DNA from 2 places in the Paenibacillus apii genome. Region 2 is predicted to be linked to the other one. Evidence: riboswitches for the same ligand, from Rfam matches in the RefSeq annotation. Region 2 holds a riboswitch; the other holds the start of a gene.
The links. Region 2 has a riboswitch for thiamine pyrophosphate ahead of G5B47_RS11780 (thiamine phosphate synthase). Riboswitches for the same ligand answer to the same signal wherever they lie in the genome.
Positions count from the first base shown of each region.

Region 1: it holds a riboswitch for thiamine pyrophosphate, as region 2 does, so the genes downstream of both, G5B47_RS22070 (ABC transporter substrate-binding protein) here and G5B47_RS11780 (thiamine phosphate synthase) in region 2, are expected to answer to the same signal.

Region 1 covers NZ_JAAKGU010000013.1:135,308-139,265, reverse strand. Annotated here, with positions in the region: gene G5B47_RS22075 (hypothetical protein) at 1-1,091, shown strand, start outside; TPP riboswitch at 1,165-1,277, shown strand; gene G5B47_RS22070 (ABC transporter substrate-binding protein) at 1,490-2,557, shown strand; gene G5B47_RS22065 (thiamine-binding protein) at 2,657-2,950, shown strand; gene G5B47_RS22060 (ABC transporter permease) at 2,947-3,708, shown strand; gene G5B47_RS22055 (ABC transporter ATP-binding protein) at 3,896-3,958, shown strand, end outside.
Region 2 covers NZ_JAAKGU010000004.1:338,337-342,294, forward strand. Annotated here, with positions in the region: gene G5B47_RS11770 (hypothetical protein) at 48-476, shown strand; gene G5B47_RS11775 (SDR family oxidoreductase) at 739-1,611, shown strand; TPP riboswitch at 1,755-1,857, shown strand; gene G5B47_RS11780 (thiamine phosphate synthase) at 1,962-2,645, shown strand; gene thiS (sulfur carrier protein ThiS) at 2,651-2,854, shown strand; gene G5B47_RS11790 (ThiF family adenylyltransferase) at 2,862-3,890, shown strand; gene G5B47_RS11795 (thiazole synthase) at 3,927-3,958, shown strand, end outside.

The DNA.
Region 1 (3,958 bases), on a different contig from region 2:
CGGATGTGTTCATTTGTCCGTTCCAGCTCGGCTTTCTGACCATACGGACGATGATCGACGACAAGAGGTTTCCGCTCAGCTTCGCTCTGGAGTTCGCCGACCGGTTCCGCTCGCTGGAAAATGTAAAGGAAGCGGACGAGGCATCCCGCATCTTCTGCGGAGAACGGATGTTTAACCAAATGGAGGATTTTATCTTCAAAAATCTGGTGAACGGTCTGGGAGAGTTCCTCGACCAGTCGGAGCTGGACGGGGCTTACTTCGAGACGCTGCCTTTTTTCGTGGATGAGCGGATGATGGTTCAGGCCTTTTACGGATTCGAGGAAGGGGAGAACATCAGCCGCGAAACATGCTACCGGGCTTCCCAGCTTGACGGGATGAAAGCGGACGGACGGCCCTATACGAGCGCGAGCAGCGAAGAATATATCGGGGAATACTGCCGGAAGCACCGGTACGGACGCTGGGGTCCGGATACCTACTACATGACGAACGAACAGACCTTCTGCTGCCTGAGCCGCAGTGATTCCGAAACCGCAGTGAAGCTGGCCAATCAAATGTATGGCGAATATTATTACGGCCTGCTGCTTAGCCTTTTTCACAAGATCGTGCTGCTGAAGCTGTCCAATGTGCACTCGCGGCTGCGGATCGAGCATGATTACGAGGAAATCGAGGATTTGATCTACTATATTAACAAGTTCTCCGCCAAATTTTATTTCCTTGAGCTGATCTCACAGACGCAGGGCCGTGAAATCTTCTTTCAGCTGCGCAAAGTGTACGGCAATGACGCACTGTTCGAGGAAGTGAAGCAGACGCTGGCCGATCTGTTCCAGTATCAGGAGACGTTCCAGGCCAAGCGCCGCGACAACCTGCTGATGATTCTGACGGTATTCACGGTCGTTAGCGGCATTTACGGGATGAATCAGGTCATCGAGGACTTAAAGGGAAACATCGACTGGGGCAAAATGCTTCAGTATTCCGTATTCGAATACATCGCACTGCTCTTGACCTTCTGCGGCATCATCGTCAGCGGCGTTCTGACGCTGCGCGAGCTGCGGAGCGGGATCAAAAGCCGCCGCCGGAAGAAGCTAGAATAGCCGTCAGGCTGGACAATCCCGGAACCTTGCGTCTATAATTACACCGTAAGCAGTAAGAAATACCCGCAAACTTCATACCGCCTTGGGGTGCTGGAATTACGGCCGGCTGAGAGTGTATCCCGCAAGATACTGACCCTTATACCTGATCTGGATAATGCCAGCGTAGGAAAGTCCAAAAGCGTGTGGTCCCGATAGACCGCCGCCGTTATGCACTCCGCAGCGTCCCGAATATTCAGGGACGCTTTTTTGGCTTTGTTTCTTGGCACCAAGGAGAGAACGCAAATTTCCGGGTCCGCCGGCCGGTCCCGCAATTTGCGGATCAGTTATCATGAAGACGGGAATACCCGCCGCTTCGGGCTTCGCCGCCCGGGATGGCAATACAAAGGAGAGACGATATAATGGGAGTCAAAAAATGGTTAACACTGTCCCTGGCCAGCTTGCTCATCCTGACGGCAGCAGGCTGCGGCGGCAATAATTCGGGAGGAAACGCCGGCGGCGCTCAGGGAACCCCTGCTTCTGCATCGCCGGAGGCATCGGCTTCCGCCGAAAGCTCGCCCAAAGCGGCGACGCCGGTAAAGGTCGCGCTCGACTGGACGCCGAACACGAACCACACCGGGCTGTATGTTGCCAAAGAGCTCGGCTACTACGCGGAAGAAGGCCTTGACGTTGAGATTGTGCAGCCGGGAGCGGCGGGCGCGGATACGATGGTCACCTCGGGAGAAGCCGCCTTTGGCGTCGGCGCGCAGGACAGTCTGACGCTGGCCCGCATTCAGGGCGTTCCGCTCGTATCTATCGCGGCGATTATCCAGCATAACACGTCGGGCTTTGCGGCTCCGGTTGACCGGGGCATCAAGTCGCCGAAGAATTTTGAAGGCAAAACCTACGGCGGCTGGGGATCGCCGGTCGAAGAAGCTTCCATGAAGGCGATTATGGACCCGGTTGGCGGCGATGTGAAGAAGGTCAAGCAGGTCACGATCGGCGAGGCCGATTATTTTACGGCCGTTAAGCGCGACATTGACTTTGCCTGGATCTTCTACGCCTGGACCGGTATTGAGGCGAAGCTGCGCGGTGAGCCGCTCGATATGCTCTATTTGAAGGATTACGCGCCACAGCTCGATTACTACACGCCGGTGCTGACGACAAGCGAGAAAGAAATCGCCGAGAATCCCGAGGTGGTTAAAGCCTTTTTGAAGGCGACATCCAAGGGGTATCAATACGCAATCGACCATCCGAAAGAGGCTGCCGATATTCTGATCAAGGCGGTTCCCGATCTGGACCCTAAGCTTGTTCAGGCCAGCCAGGAATGGCTCAGCCCGAAATACAAGGACGATGCTGCCCGGTGGGGCGAGCAGAAAGCCTCTGTATGGAAAGATTACGCCGATTGGATGTACGGGCTGAAGCTGCTGGAGAAGCCGCTTGAGGCCGACAAGGCGTTCACGAACGATTTTTTGCCGGACGGGCAGTAAGCTTAATAGAGTTAAAATCTTGATTCACGGGGTTCACCATTAACGGTATGAAAGTATTAAGGTCATGAAAATATCAACGTCATGAAAGGATGATAGGCAATGGCAAGCACGCTGCTGAGCATTCAGGTAATTCCGAAGACGCCGGGAGGCGAGGATGTAATTCCTTATGTGGACAAGGCGATTGAGGTCATTCAGCGCTCCGGTGTGAAGCATCAGGTGAACGCACTGGAGACGACGATGGAAGGCGAGCTCGCCGACCTGCTCGAAATTGTCCGGGAGATGCAGGAGGCGCTGATCGAAGCAGGCTGCCCCAGCGTGATCTCGCAAGTGAAGATCGCCCATAACCCGGGCGGAATCAGCATGGACAAGCTGACGGAGAAATACCGCCCGTGAGCTCCCGTTGGAGACAAATCTGGCCGCCCTTTGTGGCGGTCCTCTTGTTTTTGGCGGTCTGGCAGGTGTCGGTCTCCTGGTTCCATGTGGAAAAATGGATGCTGCCCGCTCCCTCCGACATTTGGCGGGAAGGCATGGCCAGCGCTTCTTCCCTTAAAGGGCATACGCTTGCGACGCTGCGGCTCACGCTGATCGGCTTTCCGCTCGGGGTAGCGGCGGGGCTGATCTGCGCCGTGCTGCTGCATATTGTGCCTTGGACGGCCCGCGCGCTGTACCCGCTGCTGATCCTGAGCCAGAACGTGCCGGTGATCGCGCTGGGTCCGCTGCTGGTCATCTGGTTCGGCTTCGGGCAGCTGCCTAAGATTATTCTCATCGTTCTGGTGTGCTTCTTCCCCGTGGCGGTCGCGGGCCTGAGCGGGCTGGCCCAGACCGACCGCATGATGCTTCAATTCATGAAGATGGCGGGCGCCGCGAGGCGGCATATCTTCACCAAGCTGGAGCTGCCCCATGCGCTGCCCTCGCTGTTCTCCGGCATCAAAATATCCGCCGCCTACGCCGTAACGGGCGCTGTGGTCGCGGAGCTAATCGGCGGGAATCAGGGGCTCGGCTACTATATGCAGATCCAGAAATCGGCGTACCGCACGGACCGGATGTTCGTCGCCATTATTCTAAGCGTGCTGCTGAGCCTGCTGCTGTTCGCCGCCGTTGTCCTGCTGGAGAGATGGCTCGTCCGCTGGAAGCCTCGGCGGGATGCCTAGACAGGGTCGCATAGAACGTGTGTAGAAAAGCTGCATGGAAAAGAGGTATAGAAGGAGGCTGCTGAAGTTGACGCGTAAGATCATTTCGTCTTCAGAGGGAAACTGGGAGGAAGGGCCGTCCCCTGGAGGCGGACATCCCCCTGTTTCCGGCGCGCCATCACCGGGCCCGGGTACCGAAGCTCCCGCGCTGGAGGTCTCCGGCATTTCCAAATCATTCGCCCGGCGCAGAGAAAGCATCAAGGTGCTGGAG
Region 2 (3,958 bases):
ATTTACGAATGTAACTTATATCATAGACTTATCGGGAGGGATCTGATATGGATTGGGATGTTTTAATGTTCTTACATATGATCGGCATGCTGGCGTTGGGATTCTACCTGGTGCTGCCTTTCATCCTAGGCCGGCTGGAGAAGCTTTCTCCCGCGGCCAAAGAGGGGGCGCTTAGCGCCATTACCGGATTTAACCGTTTCGCCCAATACGGCCTTGTTGTCCAACTGCTAACAGGAGGCTATCTGATGACCAAAGCAGATGTTTCGGTTCCGTGGATGATTATCGTAACGCTGCTGCTGCTCGCGATGTTCGCCCTGGGCGGCATTATGAGCAAACCGCTTCGGTTGGCCGCCTCAGGCATGAAGCAGGGCCGAAATGTATCCATCGAAACCGGCAAAATCCGCACGTTGAGCGCACTGCTGGCGGTATGCTTGCTGGTTATACTGTTCTTTATGGCTTTTGACGAGATTATTTAAGCCGCGCGTACAGCCGTAACGTATTGCCGCTTCCTTACGGGGCGGTTTTTTTGCGCTTTGGGGGACGGCGCTCTTAGGTTCCTGTCTAGCGTAATGGACAAGCTTCCAAATGAGCTGGTCTTCGGCTGGGCTGGGGCAGGCCTGTTTGAGCCTCCGGCAAATGGTTAATTTAAATATCGTAAAGGGAACGCATAATTGCACATCCCAAAGACATCCTAAGGAAAGTCTGAGCTTTTGCAAACTTTCGAAAGGAGAATGAAAGATGTCCAATAGCAGTCAGCAAACCCAGAAGACGCTGCCACCGCAGCATCAGGACCGTCAACCCGGCCTGGAATCGGAAATGACGCCGCGGCCTAAATATGAGCCGGCGGCATATAAAGCGGCCGGCAAGCTGCTTGGCAAAGCGGCGCTCATTACAGGCGGTGACAGCGGGATCGGCCGCGCGGTTGCCGTGGCTTTTGCCAAGGAGGGGGCCGATGTGGTCATTTCCTATCTGAATGAGCACACTGATGCCGAGGAGACGAAGCGGCAAGTCGAGCAGGAAGGGCGCAAATGCATTCTCATATCCGGCGATATTGGCGTTGAAGCCTTCTGCCAGGATCTCATGAACAAATCGGTGGAGGGTCTTGGCAAGCTGGACATCCTCATCAACAATGCCGCGGAGCAGCATCCGCAGGAAAAGATCGAGGATATTACTTCCGAGCAGTTGGAGCGGACGTTCCGCACGAATATTTTCTCGATGTTCTATTTGACGAAAGCGGCGATGCCTCATTTGAAAGAAGGCTCCACCATAGTCAATACGACATCGATTACGGCATACAGAGGAAACCCTCAACTGCTGGACTATTCGTCAACTAAAGGCGCCATCCTTGCCTTCACTCGCTCGCTTGCCATGAATCTGGCCGACAAAGGCATTCGCGTCAATGCCGTCGCGCCGGGTCCGATCTGGACACCGCTCATTCCGTCCACCTTTGACGAGAAAAAGGTCAGCGAGTTCGGCTCCACCCAGCCGATGAAGCGTCCGGGACAGCCGGAAGAGCTGGCGCCGGCCTATGTCTATCTGGCCTCCGATGATTCGACGTATGTGACCGGCCAGGTTATGCACGTCAATGGCGGCGAAATCGTGAACGGCTAACCGTTCACGCCGTGAAATCAACCGCGTCGGCGGTAGGGTACAAAGCCTCCGGTTCGCTAGTGCGGCCGGGGGTTTTTTTCACGGAAGGGGTATGATGAGAAGGAAGAATATGCTATGCTGTAGAAGATTCATAACCGTATAGCGATTGACACTAGGGGTGCCGCATGGCTGAGACGAACGTGATTGTTCGGACCCTTTGAACCTGATCTGGATTGTACCAGCGTAGGGAAGTGGAGAGTGAATAGCTGCATCCGGGCCTCATCTGAGGTTCGAACCAATCCGCAGTTTTCGGCCGCCTTCCTTCGGAGGGCGGCTTTTTTGGCGCGATTAATGAAATTTGGAAGGAGAGGATGGCTGTGCATGCGGCACTAGATCCCCTTAACCGGCGTTCCACGGCTGCGGGCATTAAAGACAGTGATCCCGAGATTCATCTTATTTCCGGCGGCGGGACGCGGCTGGACAAGTTTCTGCTGATTGCGGAAACGGTCCATTCATGGGTCGATTACATCCATTTGCGAGAGAAAGCATGTACAGCGAATGAGCTGTACCAAGCTGTGAAGGAGATGACACGGCGCGGAGTGCCGCTTGCCAAAATCGTCGTGAACGACCGGCTGGATGTCGCGCTGGCTGCGGGAGCCGGCGGCGTCCAGCTTGCGGGGCACAGCCTTCCTCCTGCAGCCGCCCGTCCGCATGCCCCGGGGCTGCGCATCGGCCGCTCCGTCCATTCTCCAGCAGAGGCGGCTGCCTCCGCGGGCGAAGGGGCGGACTACTGCCTCTACGGGCATGTGTACGCCTCGGCCAGCAAGCCGGGCTTACCCGGCCGGGGCCTGGACCGACTCGCGGAAACCGTCCGGGCCTGCCCGGTTCCGGTCATCGCGATCGGCGGCATTGAGCCGGGAAATGCAGGGCAAGTTCTCTCAACCGGCGCGGCGGGCATTGCCGTGCTCTCGGGCATCTGCGGCGCCGCCGATCCGGCCGCGGCGGCAATGGCTTACCGCGCCGCGGTCCAGGCGGCCCGGCTTGAAAGGAGGTGAAGGCCATGATGCTGTATATCAACGGCAGTGAGACCAGGCTTGACGAAGCATGCGGGACGCTTGCGGATTTGCTGAGCCGTCCCGAATGGAAGGAACGACGGATGATCGTGGAACTGAATGGGATCATCGTGGGCAAGGACGATTACGGGCAGGTCACGCTGGCCGACGGGGACCGTGTCGAGCTGGTGCATTTTGTGGGAGGAGGCTGAGGATGAGGTGATTTCCGCCGGAGAGGACAGATACAGCAGGCAGGAACGCTTTTATGGAATCGGAATCGAGGGCCAGCGAAAGCTTGCCCGGGCGAAGGTGCTCATCATTGGCGCCGGGGCGCTTGGCTCTGCATGCGCGGAGACGATGGTGCGCTCGGGCGTCGGTAAGGTGACGCTTGTGGACCGGGATTATGTGGAGTGGAGCAACCTGCAGCGGCAAAATCTGTACAGCGAGCAGGATGCGGCGGAGCGGATGCCCAAAGCGGTGGCGGCGGCACGCAGGCTGCGCAGCGTCAACTCCTCCGTAAAGGTCGAAGGAATAGTAGCGGATATTACAGCGGAGGAGATCGGCCTCTACACGGGGGATGTAGACCTTATACTCGATGCGGCGGACAATTTCGAGGTGAGGATGATTGTCAATGATATTGCCGCAAGGGACGGCATTCCCTGGATCTACGGCGCCTGCACCGGCAGCTACGGGATTTCCATGACCATTGTCCCCGGGCAGAGCGCCTGCCTGCACTGTCTGCTGGACGGGCTTCCGGCCGGAGGGGATACCTGCGACACGGCGGGTATTATCGGTCCTGCCGTACAGATGACCGCCGCCTATCAGACGGCCGAGGCGCTGAAATGGCTGTCGGGGAACAGCGGTGCACTCCGCGGAACGCTGGTCTCCTTCGACCTCTGGGCGAACCGCCACTCGTCTGTGGATACGGCAAGGCTGAAGCGGGCCGATTGTCCGTCCTGCGGCGACAAGCGGACGTATCCGTATTTGTCGCCGGGCAGCCATTCCAGAACGACCGTGCTCTGCGGGCGGGATACGGTGCAGATTCGCCCGCCAAGTCCGGCGAGACTGGATTTGGAGGAGTGGGAGCGGCGGCTTTCCGCTTACGGCCGGGCCGAGCGCAATCCGTATATGCTTTCACTGACGCTGGAGAAGCACCGTCTGGCGGTCTTTCCCGACGGAAGGGTGCTTGTTCACGGAACGGGAGATCCCGCCGAAGCCCGTTCGCTTTATCACCGCTATTTTGGCTGACCGCTCTATTATCAGGAATGGGAGGATGAAATAATTATGCAGGATGCTTTACATATCGGGGGCAAGGC